3 regions of the Tardiphaga sp. GW821-FHT12E02 genome follow, and region 1 is predicted to be linked to each of the others. Evidence: predicted binding sites of a transcription regulator. Region 1 holds the regulator's gene; each other region holds the start of a gene.
The links. Region 1 encodes LexA, which represses DNA repair genes until DNA is damaged. Its sites were predicted from a motif close to TGTTCNNNNTGTGTTCNG; they were not measured.
Positions count from the first base shown of each region.

Region 2: the regulator LexA is predicted to act here: its motif matches at 4,191-4,208, upstream of AC1RQ5_RS18085 (single-stranded DNA-binding protein).
Region 3: the regulator LexA is predicted to act here: its motif matches at 3,212-3,229, upstream of radA (DNA repair protein RadA).

Region 1 is NZ_JBXAQK010000001.1:3,397,914-3,403,313, forward strand. Features, by position in the region: gene AC1RQ5_RS16080 (glutamine--tRNA ligase/YqeY domain fusion protein) at 1-721, shown strand, start outside; gene AC1RQ5_RS16085 (ComEC/Rec2 family competence protein) at 927-3,194, shown strand; gene lexA (transcriptional repressor LexA) at 3,201-3,911, opposite strand; gene AC1RQ5_RS16095 (GNAT family N-acetyltransferase) at 4,267-4,845, opposite strand; gene AC1RQ5_RS16100 (Orn/Lys/Arg family decarboxylase) at 4,842-5,400, opposite strand, start outside.
Region 2 is NZ_JBXAQK010000001.1:3,816,267-3,821,666, reverse strand. Features, by position in the region: gene uvrA (excinuclease ABC subunit UvrA) at 1-2,967, opposite strand, end outside; gene AC1RQ5_RS18090 (outer membrane protein) at 3,197-3,916, opposite strand; gene AC1RQ5_RS18085 (single-stranded DNA-binding protein) at 4,373-4,876, shown strand; gene AC1RQ5_RS18080 (endonuclease/exonuclease/phosphatase family protein) at 4,893-5,400, opposite strand, start outside.
Region 3 is NZ_JBXAQK010000001.1:3,190,601-3,196,000, reverse strand. Features, by position in the region: gene AC1RQ5_RS15105 (hypothetical protein) at 1-959, opposite strand, end outside; gene AC1RQ5_RS15100 (sulfite exporter TauE/SafE family protein) at 1,091-1,819, shown strand; partial or broken gene AC1RQ5_RS15095 (hypothetical protein) at 2,092-2,391, opposite strand; gene AC1RQ5_RS15090 (amino acid synthesis family protein) at 2,609-3,139, shown strand; gene radA (DNA repair protein RadA) at 3,295-4,749, shown strand; gene AC1RQ5_RS15080 (hypothetical protein) at 4,779-4,904, opposite strand; gene AC1RQ5_RS15075 (CvpA family protein) at 4,974-5,400, shown strand, end outside.

The DNA of each region.
Region 1 (5,400 bases):
CGGGGTCGCCAAGGCGAATTCCACGGTTGACCTGTCGATGTTCGATTTCGCCGTGCGCGAGACGCTGAACCGCACGGCGCAGCGTCGCATGGCGGTGCTGCGGCCGTTGAAGGTCGTCATCGAGAATTATCCGGAAGGACAGGTCGAGCAACTCGACGCCGTCAATCATCCCGATGACGCCTCGCTCGGCAGCCGCCAGATCCCGTTCAGCCGCGAGCTCTATATCGAGCACGAGGATTTTATGGAGGAGCCGCCGAAAAAGTTCTTCCGCATGGCGCCGGGCCGCGAGGTGCGGCTGCGCTACGGCTATTTCATCACCTGCAAGGATGTCGTGAAGAACGACAAGGGCGAGGTGGTGGAGCTGCGCTGCACCTATGATCCCGAAACCCGCGGCGGCAATGCGCCGGACGGACGCAAGGTGAAGGCGACGATCCATTGGGTCAGCGCGCAGCATGCCGTGCAGGCCGAAGTGCGCGTCTATGAGCAGCTGTTTGCGACGCCAACGCCGGAAGCTGCGAATTTTGCATCGCAGATCAATCCGAATTCGCTGGAAGTCTTGACCGGCGCGATGCTGGAACCGTCGCTGGCGAGTGACACTTTTGACGGCGCAATCCAGTTTGAACGGCAGGGCTATTTTTGCCGTGACAAGGACTTTGCGCCCGGCAAGCCGGTGTTTAACCGCACCGTCGGCCTGCGCGATAGTTACGCCAAGCTGGCGTAACTTGTCGGATGGGTTGAGCAAAGGTGCGTAAGCGCCGGAGCGACAACCCATCGGCCGAGCTTGCCGCAACGACGGAATGATGGGTTTTCGCTGCGCTCAACCCATCCTACGGTTTCGAGATTAGTTTCATCATTCCCCATCCGTTCCGCTAGCCGCACGCTGCCCTTCCGATAGCATTCGGGCGGGCAAGCGTGGCGGGCGGCTCATGGCGCAAAGCGGGGGACGGCAGCGCAATCAGGCGAGGGCGGTGACTTGGCCGCCATCGGCGGCGGCTGGCGCCCGCCCGTCCAATCACTCCTGGACGTTGTCGTTCGATGGGCTGCGTGCCTGGGCGCAGGCGGAAGCCGGCCCCGGCCGTCTGCTGCCATGGGTCCCTGTGGCCTTCGGTGCCGGCATCGCACTGTATTTTGCGGCCGAGCGTGAGCCCGTCGCTTGGGCGGCTGCTGCAACAGCGGGTATTCTTGCCATCGTGGCCGTGCTGCTCAGACGGTCGCCTGCCTTTCCCTGTATGCTTTTCGCGGCTGCTATTGCTGCTGGCTTTGCCACGGTGACATGGAAGAGCACACGCATCGCCCATGAGGTGTTGGCGACACCGCTGTTCGGCGTTGCACTGACCGGCTTCGTCGAGACCCACGAGGAGCGTGAGCGCAGCGATCGTTTCGTCTTGCGCGTGGCGACGATGGAAACGCAGCGCGATGCCGTCCGGCTGACACGCGTGCGGCTGTCGGTGAAAAAGGGGACGGCGCCTGCGGTCGGCAGCTTTGTCGAACTCAAGGCGCGGCTGCAGCCGCCGCTCGCGCCGTTGCGACCCGGTGGCTACGATTTCGCGCGTGATCTGTATTTCCAGGGCATCGGCGCGTCCGGCTTTGTCACCGGCGCAATCCGGAAGGTCGATCCGCCGACGCCGCCATCGCACCACCTGCAATATGCTGCCACGATGCAGGGGATGCGGGACGCCATCGACGCGCGCATCCGCGCTTCGCTCTCGGGCGATAACCGCGCAATCGCGACGGCGCTGCTGACCGGACGGCGCGACGCGATTTCGGCTGATGTCAACGACGCCATGTTCATCTCGGGCCTCGGGCATGTGCTGTCGATTTCCGGCTATCACATGGCTGTCGTAGCCGGCGTCGTGTTCTTCGTCGTCCGCGCGCTGCTGGCGCTGGTGCCTGTGCTGACGGTCACGTTTCCGATCAAGAAAGTGGCGGCCGTGGCGGCGCTGCTTGCCGCACTGTTTTATCTGCTGCTATCCGGCGCCGAGGTCGCGACGCAAAGATCTTTCATCATGACGGCGGTGGTGCTGATCGCCATCATGGTCGATCGCCGCGCCATCACCTTTCGCACGCTGGCAATCGCGGCTCTCATCGTGCTGATCGTAACGCCGGAGGCGCTGGTGCATCCGAGTTTTCAGATGTCGTTCGCGGCGACGCTGGGGCTTGTGGCGCTCGTGCAGATCGGCATGCCGGGTCTGTTTGCGACATCGGAAAGCTCGACGACGGCGCGGATTGTTCTGTGGGGTGGGCGTGAACTGGCGTTGTTGCTCTTGGCGTCGCTGGTCGCCGGTCTCGCGACGATGCCCTACGCGGCCTATCATTTTCACCGCGTCACGCCCTATGGCATCATCGCCAATCTGTTGGCGATGCCGGTGGTGTCGGCGCTGGTGATGCCGGCAGGGCTGCTCGGGCTTGTCGCCATTCCGTTCGGCTTCGACAGCGTGTTCTGGCACGTCATGGAGATCGGCCTGCAATGGATGATTGTCGTGTCCAAATGGGTGGCCGGGTTGCCCGGTGCGATCGGCCGTGTGCCCGCCTTCGGGACGGGGCCGCTGATTGCCGCCAGTTTTGGGATCGTACTGCTCGCCTTGCTGCGCACGCCGTTGCGTTATGCCGGGGTCATTGCTCTCGCGGTTGCTATGGCCTGGGCGGCGGCCAGCAAACAGCCTGACATCCTCATTGCCGGCGACGGTCATAGCGTGGCCGTGCGCGGCCGCGATGGGCGGCTGCAGGTGATGCGCAGCGGCAAGGATGCGTTTCTCGTGAAGGAATGGCTGGCCGCGGATGCTGATGCGCGGCTGCCCACGGATCAGTCGCTCGGCGACAGCGTGTCGTGCGATCCCTCAGGCTGCGTGGCAGCGCTCAACGATGGCGCCCTGATTGCCCTCACACTGCAGCCCGAAGCGTTCAGTGAGGACTGCGAGCGCACGGCGGTCATCGTGACGATGAGGCAGCCGCCGGCCGATTGCCGGGCGATGGTGATCGATCGCGAGGCACTGCAAAGTCAGGGAGCCACAGGCCTGCGGCGCGTCGGGAACGGCTTTGTCGTGGAGGCATCACGCGCGCGCGGTCTGCAGCGCCCTTGGGCACGGGCACCTGATGATGTCGCAGAAACTGCAATATCGACCGGCCAACGCGCACGCCAGGGACCGGTCGATGCAACGCCGACGGAGACGGATCTCCAGCCGGACGATCACTAAAAGCGCTCAGTAGCGGCGATAGAGACCGGTGAGCTTGCCCTGGATGCGGACGCGGTTCGGCGGCAGGATGCGGACTTCATAGGCCGTATTCGCCGGCTCCAGCGCGATCGAGGCGCCGCGGCGGCGGAAGCGCTTCAGGGTGGCTTCCTCGTCGTCGATCAGCGCGACCACGATGTCGCCGGTGTCGGCACTGTCGGATTTCTGGATCAGCGCCATGTCGCCATCGAGGATGCCGGCGTCCTGCATGGAATCGCCGCGCACCTCGAGGGCGTAATGTTCGCCATTGCCGAGCATGTCCTGCGGCACGCTGATGGAGTGGCTGCGGGTCTGCAGCGCCTCGATGGGCGTGCCGGCTGCGATCCGGCCCATGACGGGCACCGAGATGGTGCGGCCGCCGTCATCCTCACTGGCAACCGGTGCCGGAGCAGAGCGGCTCTTGCCGAGATTGCCTTCGATCACGCTTGGCGTGAAACCACGGCGGCCGGTGGGGGCTGCGGTGGTGAGTTCGGGCAACTTGATGACTTCGATCGCGCGGGCGCGGTTCGGCAGGCGCCGAATGAAACCGCGTTCTTCCAGCGCCGTGATCAGGCGGTGGATGCCGGACTTGGAGCGTAGGTCCAGTGCATCCTTCATTTCGTCGAAGGAGGGCGGCACACCGGCTTCCTTCAGCCGCTGGTCGATGAAGCGGAGCAGTTCATATTGTTTGCGCGTGAGCATCTGAAGCCATCCTTAGTTGGCAAGGCCTTCAAGCAACGATTGTCAGGCCGCCGCGTGTGTTTCAGGACCTCGTTATCGGCGATCAATCAGACCGTCGGTCGAGGGCAGTCACGAGTTTGGGCACTCTCGATTTCACTAAGCCGCAGAATCTCGAAACAAATCATGAACGAACACTATCTGTTCCGTACATGTTCCGCAATGGCTAATTTCGCCTCAAGGATGCGTTGCTGACCAGAAAACGCGGACCGTAGGATGGGCCGAGCGCGTGCGCGAAGCGCCGGCGTGAAACCCATCATTCCGTCGATGCGGCGGGCTCCGCCGATGGGTTTCGCTGCGCTCTACCCATCCTACAAGATCACAGAATCCGCTCGGACAGCGCCATCGGCGGTGGCGGAGTGGTCACGCCGGCCGCCAGGGATCGCTGCACCATGACCGTGTCGGCCCAGCGGCCGGAACGGTAGGCGACGCCCGCCAACACGCCGACCCGCGCAAAGCCGAAATGATCGTGCAGGCCGAGCGAGGGGGCATTGTCGGCGTCGATATAGCCGATGATCTGGCGGAAACCGGCGGCGGCGCAGACATCGATCAGTTCGCGCAGCAACCGGCCGCCGACGCCTTTGCCGGTGTGCTCGTGATGCACATAGATCGAGTGTTTCACGGCATAGCGATAGGCTGGTCGCTTGCGGAACTGGACCACATAGGCATAGCCGACGACTTCGCCGCCGCGCGTTGCAACGATGTGCGGGAAGCGTTTGTTCTTCAGGTTCTTGCGACGATCGCGCAGATCGTCGGGCTGCATCGCATCGGCATCGCTGACGCCTTCCTCTACGCCTTGGCGGATGTGGCGGCGATAGATCGAGAGCATCGCATCGACATCGCTGTCGCGTGATGGCCGGACGATGATCGGGGTGTCGGTCGCCTCTTGCGAACTCACTTGCGGGGATCCCGCTCTTCGGAGACCACGTAGGTGTAGAGCCGGATGCGGCCCGAGGCATCCACCTTGCGATAGATGCCCTGGATTTCGACGTCGAAGCCCGGGAAGGTGTTGAAGCAGGTTTCGAACATCTTGAGATAATCGATCATGGGCTGCGCGCGCGCCGTGAGGCGCTCGCCTGGCACGATGGTCGCGATGCCCGGCGGATAGACAACGAAGGGCGTGGTGGCGATGCGGCCGGAGATCTCGTCGATCGGCAGATAGTCGACGTCGTTGCGGACCAAGAGGCGCGCGGCGTCATGGGGCGACATGGCGATCTCCGGCAGGTGCTGGTCCATGAACTGCCTGGCCTGCAGGCCGCTGACATCGGCATTGCGATAGAAGCGGTGCATTTCGCCGCACAGATCGCGCAGGCGCACGCCGGCATAGCGGGCCGGGCGGCGGCGCGCGAATTCGGGGATGACGTCCTCGAGCAGGGCGTTGTCATCGTGGAAGCGCTTGAAGGCCACGAGGCCAGAGACTAGCGTGCCAGCCTTGCTCGCCTCGACGCCGGGG
Region 2 (5,400 bases), 420 kb from region 1:
GGCCGCCTTCCGCTTCTTCGGTTTCCCCGCTTTCGCCAGCACCGGCTTCAGGAACTGGCCGGTATAGCTCCGCGGTGCCTTGACGATATCTTCCGGCGGGCCCCAGGCGACCACTTCGCCGCCGCCGTCGCCGCCTTCGGGGCCGAGGTCGATGACCCAGTCGGCAGTTTTGATGACTTCAAGATTGTGCTCGATCACCACCACCGTATTGCCTTGCTCCACCAGCTCATGCAGCACTTCCAGCAGCTTTGCGACGTCGTGGAAATGCAGACCCGTGGTCGGCTCGTCGAGGATATAGAGCGTGCGGCCGGTGGCGCGCTTGCTCAGTTCCTTGGCGAGCTTCACGCGCTGCGCTTCGCCGCCCGACAGCGTCGTCGCCTGCTGGCCGACATGGATGTAATCCAGGCCTACGCGGTGCAAGGTTTTAAAAGTTTCGCGCACGCGCGGCACCGCCTTGAAGAAGTCGGCGGCTTCTTCCACGGTCATGTCGAGCACGTCGGCGATGGACTTGCCCTTGAACAGGACTTCCAGCGTCTCGCGATTGTAGCGCTTGCCCTTGCAGGTATCGCAGGTGACATAGACGTCGGGCAGAAAGTGCATCTCGATCTTGATGACGCCGTCGCCCTGGCAGGCCTCGCAGCGACCGCCCTTGACGTTGAAGGAGAAGCGGCCGGCTTCATAGCCGCGTGCTTTCGACTCCGGCAGGCCGGCGAACCATTCGCGGATCGGCGTAAAGGCGCCGGTATAGGTCGCGGGATTGGAGCGTGGGGTGCGGCCGATCGGCGACTGGTCGATCTCGATGATCTTGTCGATATGCTCGAGACCCTCGATGCGGTCGTGCGGTGCCGCGCCTTCGCTGGCGCCGTTCAGTTTTCGCGCGATCGCCTTGTAGAGCGTGTCGATCAGCAGCGTGGACTTGCCGCCACCGGAGACGCCGGTGATGGCGGTGAACAGGCCGAGCGGGAGTTCGGCCGAGACGTTCTTCAGATTGTTGCCGCGGGCATTGATGACCTTGATGGTGCGGCGGTGGTTCGGCGGCCGTCGCTCGGGCACCGGCACCGACATCTCGCCGGTGAGATATTTGCCGGTGAGCGATTTCGGATTCTTCATCACCTCGACAGGCGTGCCTTGCGCCACGATATTGCCGCCATGGGTGCCGGCGCCGGGGCCGACGTCGACGACATAGTCGGCGGCGATGACCGCGTCCTCGTCATGCTCCACCACGATCACGGTGTTGCCGAGATCGCGCAGCCGCCGCAGCGTGTCGAGCAGGCGCGCATTGTCACGCTGGTGCAGGCCGATGGACGGCTCGTCCAGCACATAGAGCACGCCGGTGAGGCCGGAGCCGATCTGCGAGGCGAGGCGGATGCGCTGGCTCTCGCCGCCGGACAGCGTGCCGGAAGAGCGGGCGAGGGTGAGATAGTTGAGGCCGACATCGAGCAGGAACGACAGCCGCTCGCGGATCTCCTTGAGGATGCGGACGGCGATCTCGTTCTGCTGCTTGTTGAGCAGTTTTGGCACGGTCTCGAACCAGTCGCCGGCCTTGCGCACCGACATTTCCGAGATATTGCCGATATGCATGCCGCCGATCTTCACCGACAGCGCTTCCGGCTTCAGGCGATAGCCGTTGCAGGCATCGCAGGGCACGTCGGAAAAATATTTGCCGAGTTCTTCGCGCGCCCATTCGCTTTCGGTTTCGCGAAACCGGCGATCGATATTGGTGACGACGCCTTCGAACGGTTTTTTGGTGTCATAGGCCCGGACGCCGTCCTCATAGGAGAACTTGATCTCGTCGTCGCCCGAGCCATGCAGCAGGACATTCTGCGTTTTCTTCGGCAGGTCCTTCCACTTGGTGTCGAGCGCGAACTTGTAGTGCTTGCCGAGCGCGGTGAGCGTTTGCAGATAATAAGGCGATGACGACTTCGCCCATGGCGCGATGGCGCCCTTGCGCAGCGTCAGCTCCTTGTCGGGAATGACGAGATCGGCATCGATGGTCTGTTCGACGCCGAGGCCGCCGCATTTCGGACAGGCGCCATAGGGATTGTTGAACGAGAACAGCCGCGGCTCGATCTCGGGGATGGTGAAGCCGGACACCGGACATGCAAACTTTTCCGAGAACAGGATGCGCTCGGCGCCGGTCTTGTCGTGAATCTTTGCGATCTTCTTCTTGCTGTCCTTGGCGGACTCCTCGACGGCAGCCGCGGGCGCATCGGCGTATTCGATCACCGCAAGGCCTTCAGCGAGCTTCAGCGCGGTCTCAAAACTTTCGGCGAGGCGCTGGCCGATATCCGGCCGCACCACGATGCGATCGACGACCACATCGATGTCGTGCGGGAATTTCTTGTCGAGGGTCGGTGCTTCCGCGAGTTCGTGGAATGCGCCATCGACCTTGATGCGCTGAAAGCCCTTCTTGAGATAGTCCGCAAACTCCTTGCGATACTCGCCCTTGCGGCCGCGCACCACCGGCGCCAGCAGATACAGCCGCGTGCCTTCCGGTAGCGCCAGCACGCGGTCCACCATCATCGACACCGTCTGGCTTTCGATCGGCAGACCCGTCGCCGGCGAATAGGGAATGCCGACGCGCGCCCACAGCAGGCGCATATAGTCGTAGATTTCGGTGACGGTGCCGACGGTCGAGCGTGGATTCTTCGAGGTGGTCTTCTGTTCGATGGAGATGGCGGGTGACAGGCCGTCGATCTGGTCGACATCCGGCTTCTGCATCATTTCGAGGAACTGGCGGGCGTAAGCGGAGAGCGACTCCACATAGCGACGCTGGCCTTCGGCATAGATCGTATCGAAAGCGAGGGAGGATTTGCCAGAGCCGGACAGGCCGGTGAACACCACGAGCTTGTCGCGCGGAATCGTCAGATCGACATTCTTGAGATTGTGCTCGCGCGCGCCGCGAATGGTGATGCTGCGTGCGTTCGCGGCGGCCTGCTGCCGCTTCGCCTTGATGATCTCGTCCATCGCAATGCAATCCCCGGCACGCCGCGCGCGCCACAAGCGGGCGAATCTCCGGAGGGGCCGGGATCAACGCCGAATTGAGTGTTGCTGGAACATAGGAAGAACGGTCGTGGATTTCCAGTGCCCTGCAGCGATCTTCAAACGTTTTGTTGGGGGCGGGGTTGCGGCCACGCGCGACAAAAGAAAAAGGCCGGCATTGCTGCCGGCCTTTCGAGGTTGGTCTTCTGGAAACTCAGTACTTCGCGACGACCGGGCCACCCCAGTTGAAGCGGTAGTTCAGGCCGGCCTTGACGACGTGCTGGTCGTTCTTGGACGAGGCGCCTGCGATCAGGGCCGGAGCATTGATGGTGGTGCTGCCGAAATCGTAATACTGGTATTCGACCTTGCCCGACCAGTTCTGGGTGAACAGGTATTCGAGGCCAGCGCCGACGGTGTAGCCGCTCGACTTGGTGGTGGTGTCGAAGGCAGCCGAGAGGCCGACCGGAACGAACAGGGTTTCGGTGGCGTCCTGATAAGCCCAGCCGCCCTTCACGTAGAGCAGTGCCGGACCCCAGGTGTAACCGAGACGACCGGTGACCGAGGCCAGGCCCTTCTGGTTCAGGTTGTAGCCGTAGCCCGACGGAGCGAACACGACGGTCGTGTTGTTGTTGCCAACCCAGCTGTACTGACCTTCCACACCGATCACCCAGTTCGGAGCGAACTGGTAGTCAGCGCCAACCTGCACGCCGCCGAGGAAGCGACCGTCGGAATTGTCCGAGGTGCCGCCGAAGCCGCTATTGCCGTTGAAGGCGCCACCGACATGACCGCCGATGTAGAAGCCGGTCCAGTTATAGATCGGGGCAGCGACGTAAGCCGGAGCCTTGGTGTAGGGACGAGCGGCCAGATCGGCAGCGGAGGCGGAAGCAGCGCCGAGCACGGCGAAAGCGGCAGAGGCCAGCAAAATCTTCTTCATAGGAAACTCCCCAGTCTGCGGTTTCTGGCGAAACCAAATCCCCGGCGCGAGCGCCAAATTCATTCGATGGTCGAAATATACGCGAGTCCGCCCAAAAAGCAGTCTCTCAAAAGTCACACTCGCATACGTTGTTCGCAGCAATCTAGATTAACAAAGAGTAAGCAAAAACAGCTGGGTAGATCGGTTGCACGATGGAACTGCGTGCCAAAAGCGACCCGCCCGGCTCTCGGTCTGTGGCGGGGTACCGCCGAATTGCTGGTCGCACGACCATCTTGAGAACGTAAAGAGAACGCGTTACGATAACTCGTCGTGGATAACCCATGCGGTGGGGACGTCCCGATGGTGCGGACCGTATAGGGTCGATCTTGGCAGCGGTTGCGCGCGGCCCGGCACTATGTGGCGGGCTTTGATGGTGGCATCCGATCAGCAATTCAGATTCGAGAGTAGGAGAGTGGCATGGCGGGTAGCGTCAACAAGGTGATTTTGGTCGGAAATCTCGGCAAGGATCCCGAGGTTCGCCGCATGCAGAACGGCAATCCGGTGGTGAACCTGACGGTCGCGACCTCGGACACCTGGCGCGACAAGGGCACCGGCGAGCGCAAGGAAAAGACCGAGTGGCATCGCGTGGTGATCTTCAGCGAAGGCCTCGCCAAGGTCGCCGAGCAGTATCTGAAGAAGGGCGCCAAGGTTTACATCGAAGGCGCGCTGCAGACCCGCAAATGGACGGACCCGCAGGGTGCGGAGAAATACACGACCGAAATCGTGCTGCAGGGCTTCAACTCCACGCTGACGATGCTCGATGGCCGCAGCGGCGGTGGTTCGGGCGGCGGTGCCGGCTATGGCGGCGACGACATGGGCGACAGCTTTGGCGGTGGCCAGTCCAGCGCCCCGCCGCAGCGCCGCGTGGCCGCAGCACCCGCCGGCGGCCGCAGCGACATGGATGACGACATCCCGTTCTGAGGCTGAGCTTCAGATCTTATCGAGACAGATCATCGGCCAGTTCGATCAGGACTGGCTGATGATCCGATGCAGCGGTCTCGCTATCGACCGAGATAGCCGACACGCGAGAAGCGAGATCCTCGCTGACAAAGACAAAATCCCGGCAGTCGGGACCATCCCAGAGATCGCGGTCGTAAAGGCCGCAAGTGGGCTCATGAGCCCGATCCGGATATCGGGTCGTCCAGGCATCGCGGTAATTCAATCCCGGTCGCGATGATCCGTGGATCATCGCATGCTCGGGTTCGGACACATCGAAATTGAAATCCCCGCAGAGCAGGCTGGATGCGGTGGTACGTCCAGCTTCGAACGGATCGACCGGCTGGGAAGCAGCGCCCTTTGGGCTCGTTGACGCTTCCTGCTGCAGATCAAGAAGCCGATCGACTTGCGTCCGGCGCTGGACGCTCGAGAAGAACTCCAGATGCGTATTGACGATCCGGAGCGGGCCGAAAGCGGTTTGGACTGTCACCTCCAGCGCATGGCGCCGC
Region 3 (5,400 bases), 210 kb from region 1:
CCGTCCTTGATGGTCGACGGCGCGATCACGAAAATCAGGCCGAGCACACCGAGCGCAAGCCCTGCTCCCGGCGCCCACCCCGCCCCGTCCCGCAACAGGACGAACACGGCGAACACTGTGAGCCCGCTCACCAGGGTCAGGCCGATATTCGTCGTCATCACCGGAGCAAACAGCGCCCATAGTTTGTGGATGCCACCCCACTCGCCGATCGTCATCCGCCCGTCTGCCAGCGGGCACAGCACGAATAGCAGCACCGCAGGGATCAAGGTGAGCGCAAGACGCAAGCCAGCTGCAAACATCGCCCGCATGAAAGGCCGCCCGCCCCCCCTTCGGGTCCACAGGCGCGCCGCCTCGTCGGAACCGATCAGGAGCGCGAACAGGATCACACCGAACAGATGCGTGAAAAAGATCACCGCCACGAGCAGTGCGCCGACCACCGTCGCGGACCAGACGTTGCGCCGTCGCAGCGTGAGCCAGATCGCAGCAAAGCCCAGTGCGAGCCCGAGCGAGAGCAGGAAATTCATGAAGCCGAAATAAAAGATTCCGCTGGTCGCGATCATGCCCGACGCCAGCGGCCATAAGGCGAAACGGCCAAAGGCGACGCGGTGATACGCAACGACGCCAATCACCGGTGCAAACAGGCTGAGCGCCAGCAGTAGCCGTCCGCTGACATGAACGGGAAGGACTTTCAGCAGCGCCGTGCCCAGCACATCCATGCCGAGATTGGGCACGATGCGCCAGTGCGGAACGTAGATGCGCGAGAGCGCGGGATCGTCGGGATGCGCCAGCACGAAAATGCGCGCCAGATGATTGGGATAATCGAGCACCGGTGGCACATCGACCAAGAACAATGGCAATGCCAGTGCGATGGTCAGCGCCAGCGCCGCGAGCAGCCACAGGCGGTCCGGCCACCGGCCGCTGATGGCCGCGTGATCGGAAAGCGCGCCGGATGCGTTCATGAGTAATGTCGCCTTGTTTCGGCCCAGGATGGCGGAGGCGGATTGAGATCCCGTCAACAGGTGACCGATCCCGGAGAATCGTGGTGAGGTCGATGTCCGATCACCATTTATGCCGGGCGCCGGGGCCTTCATTGTCGTTCATTTTTGTCTGCGCCGTCGGCCTGCTCGCCGGCACCATTTCCGGCATCGTCGGCACCGGCTCGTCGATCATGCTGATGCCGGTGCTGATCTATGAATTCGGCCCCAGGGAAGCCGTGCCGATCATGGCTGTCGCCGCCGTGATGGCCAATCTCTCGCGCATCATGGCGTGGTGGCGCGAGATCGACTGGCGCGCGACCTTCGCCTATTCGATCACCGGCATTCCGGCCGCAGCGCTTGGCGCGCGCACGCTGCTGGTGCTGCCGTCGCAGGCCGTCGATCTCACCATCGGAGTGTTCTTCATCGCCATGGTGCCGCTGCGACACTGGCTGGCGCGGCGCTCCTTCACCATAGCTCTTTGGCAGCTCGCACTCGGCGGCGCCATCATCGGCTACATCACCGGCATCGTCGTCTCCAGCGGTCCATTGAGCGTGCCGCTGTTTCTGTTCTACGGCCTTGCCAAGGGCGCTTTCCTCGCCACCGAAGCGGCCAGTTCGCTCGGCCTCTATCTCAGCAAATCCATCACCTTCCAGCGCTTCGGTGCCCTCGATCTCGATGTGCTGGTGAAAGGCCTGATCGCCGGCGCCTCGCTGATGTTCGGCGCCTTCATCGCCAAGCGCTATGTATTAAAGCTCAGCGTGGAGACATTCCGGCGCATCATGGACGGCATCATGATCGTAGCAGGCATCAGCATGGTGCTGTCGGGCCTGCGCCTGGTTTAAACGCGTAGCCGTAGGATGGGTTAAGCGCAGCGAAAACCCATCGGCCGAACGATGCTGCGGGCTCTGCCGATGGGTTATCGCGCTTCGCGCTCAACCCATCCTACAGCCCCAAAAACAAATCGGCCGCCTTGCGGCGGCCGATTGATCGTTCAAACTTTGTGGTTGGCTCAGTAGCCGTAGCGTCCGTAACCGCCACCATAGCTGTAGCCGCCGCCATAGCTTGCGCCGTAACCGTAGCCGCCAGAGCTGGCGCCGAAGCTGAAACCGCTATTGCAGGTCGAGCAACCCGTCTGCACCTGAACCGGTGCGTAGTAAACCTGAGCCGGCGCGACCTGCACGGTGCGCTGCTGGGTGGCGTACTGCGCGGGGATGCGGCGATATTCGGTGCGCGCCGGCGCGACCATCACGGTCTTCGGCACCATCACTGTGCGATACTGGGCCGGACGGTGACGACGCACGGTGTGACCGGGCGACACCATCACGGTGCGCTCGACCGTGCGATACTGCGGCGGGATCACCTGCGTCTGATAGCAGGTGGTGCAGCCGGCCTGAGCCATGCTGGGAATCGCCATGCCGGCGACAGCAACGATTGCGGCAATAATTGATTTTTTCATGATCGTGTCCTGTGCGAAGGCCGTATTGCAAACGAGTTCGGATCGCTTTCGGACACGAGATTTAAATGACCCACACCGCGGGTCAACGCGGAGTTGTTATTTACCTTGACGAACGTCGTTAAGAGGACGTGACAATCAATCATCAACCACTCGGCTCATGGTCCACGGAGTTTTTATGAAGATTCATCGTCTCACGACCATCAAGGACTGCGTTCTGATTGAAGGCGGGCACGATGCAACAGCGCACACAACGCGCGTGGCGGCCTGTGCGGTCGTCGCCAATCCGCTGGTGGGCAGCGCGCACGACGATGTCAGCAAACTCTTTCCCTTCGGCTCCGAACTCGGAGCATTGTTGGTCAAGGAAGCGCTCGCCCTGCTACCCCGCCCGGCGATCTGCTACGGCAAGGCTGCGATCGTCGGCACGGCCGGAGACATCGAGCATGGCGCAGCGGTGCTCCATCCGCGCATGGGCAGACCCATGCGCGATGCCATCGGAGGCGGCGCTGCGCTTATTCCTTCCAACGTCATCATCGGCGCGGTTGGCGCCACCCTCAATGTGCCGATCGGCCACAAGGACGACCCATGGGCGCTGGATTTCATCGACACCATCGACGTCACCGTCGGTCATGCGCCGCGGCCGGACGAAATCCTGGTGATCGTGGCACTGGCCGATGGACCGAGACCACGTCCGCGTCTTGGCAAATAAGCATAGCGTGTCGCTGACCATCTGATCTGTGCAGCGCTTCGGCCACACCGAGGTGACCGCCTGCGCCACCAAAAGAACAAAACGGGATCGACGCAGGGGCGAGCCTCGCCTACAATGGGCGTCAGCAACAGTCCCACCACGAGCGATTCCACCTCATGGCCAAATCCGCCCCCTCCTTCGTCTGCCAGAATTGCGGCGCCGCCTATAACAAATGGCAGGGCAAGTGCGAGGCGTGTGGCGAGTGGAACACGCTGGCCGCCGAGGACAGCGCCACTGCCATTCCGGTCTCCGCGCGGTCCAAGCGCAAGGGACGCACCTTCAATCTCGAAAGCCTGACCGGCACCAGCCAGGATGCGCCGCGCATTCCGTCCGGCATGGGCGAACTCGACCGCGTCACCGGCGGCGGTTTTGTGCGCGGCTCCATCATCCTGATCGGCGGCGATCCCGGCATCGGCAAATCGACCCTGCTGACCCAGGCGACCTCCATGATGGCCCGCGCCGGCCACCGCGTCGTCTATATCTCCGGCGAAGAAGCCGTGGCCCAGGTGCGGTTGCGCGCCGCCCGCCTTGGCCTTGCCGATGCGCCGGTGCAACTGGCGTCCGAAACCTCGGTGGAAGACATCGTCGCCACGCTGTCCGAAGGCACCGTGCCGCGGCTGATCGTCATCGACTCGATCCAGACCATGTGGACCGACACGGTGGAATCAGCACCGGGCACCGTCACCCAGGTTCGCGCCTCCGCGCAGGCGCTCATTCGCTTTGCCAAGAAGACCGGCGCCACCATCATCCTGGTCGGCCACGTCACCAAGGACGGCCAGATCGCCGGCCCCCGCGTGGTCGAGCACATGGTCGATGCCGTGATGTCCTTCGAGGGCGAAGGGTCGCAGCAGTTCCGCATCCTGCGCGCGGTGAAGAACCGCTTCGGCCCCACCGACGAGATCGGCGTATTCGAGATGACCGGCCTCGGCCTGCGCGAGGTGTCCAACCCGTCCGAACTGTTTCTGTCCGATCGCGATCTCGGCTCGCCCGGCACCGCCGTGTTCGGCGGCATGGAGGGCACCCGTCCCGTACTCGTCGAATTGCAGGCTCTGGTTGCTCCAACCACGCTCGGCACACCACGACGTGCCGTGGTCGGCTGGGACTCGTCGCGCCTGTCGATGGTGCTCGCGGTGCTGGAAGCCCATTGCGGCGTGAAACTGTCGGGCTACGACGTCTATTTCAATGTCGCCGGTGGCTTGCGCATCAACGAACCCGCCGCCGACATGGCGGCGGCCGCCGCCCTCGTCTCCTCGCTCTGCAATGCGCCATTGCCCACCGATGCCGTCTATTTCGGTGAAATCTCACTGTCCGGTGCGGTGCGCCCCGTCGCCCAAACGTCTGCACGGCTGAAAGAAGCGGCAAAACTCGGCTTCGGCCGCGCCGTGCTGCCGGAGGCCGCGCGCGGCGATCCCGGCGGCGATGCAGGCCTCACGCTCAACAGCATCGGCAATCTCACAACTCTCGTCGCAGAAATCGCCGCTCGCGGCGTCAAGCCGGCGCGCGATGGCGGCAATACCACACAGTCGGACAAAAACGCCCCGCCTGCCCGTTTCCGGCGTGAGAACGGGTGACGGTTGCGTGACCTCGTCCGCGTGGCCCGCTATAGAAAACCTGCGCTAAAAACGTGACCATCGCGCAACGCTTCGTTCAGGTTCTTCTTCCGAAGCGGAACAATGGTGTGAGGTGCGGCCTGCAGGCGGTTTTCCGCATCTGTGAGACGTGCCATATCACCGTCACCTGAACTGGCAGCCTTTCTGCCGATTCGCGTTTCTGACCAAGCGGACCAGACCCGACGATGCCGATTACCATTCTCGACCTTGTCCTGCTCGGCGTCATGCTGATCTCCGGCCTGCTCGCAATGGTGCGCGGCTTCATGCGCGAGATCCTCTCGATCGCGGCCTGGGGCGCCGCCGCCCTCGTCACGCTCTATGCGTTCCCGAAGGTACTTCCTTCCGCCAAATCCTATATCGCCAACGACACCATCGCGACCGCTGCCACCATCGGCGGCCTGTTCGTGCTGACACTGATCGTCGTCTCCATCATCACCGTGCGCATCTCGGACATGATCCTGGATTCGCGCATCGGCGCGCTGGATCGGACCCTCGGCTTCCTGTTCGGCCTCGCCCGCGGCATGCTGATCGTGGTGGTCGCCTTCCTGTTCTTCACCTGGCTGGTTCCGGACAAGCAGCGTCCGGACTGGGTCACCGGCGCAAAATCGCGCG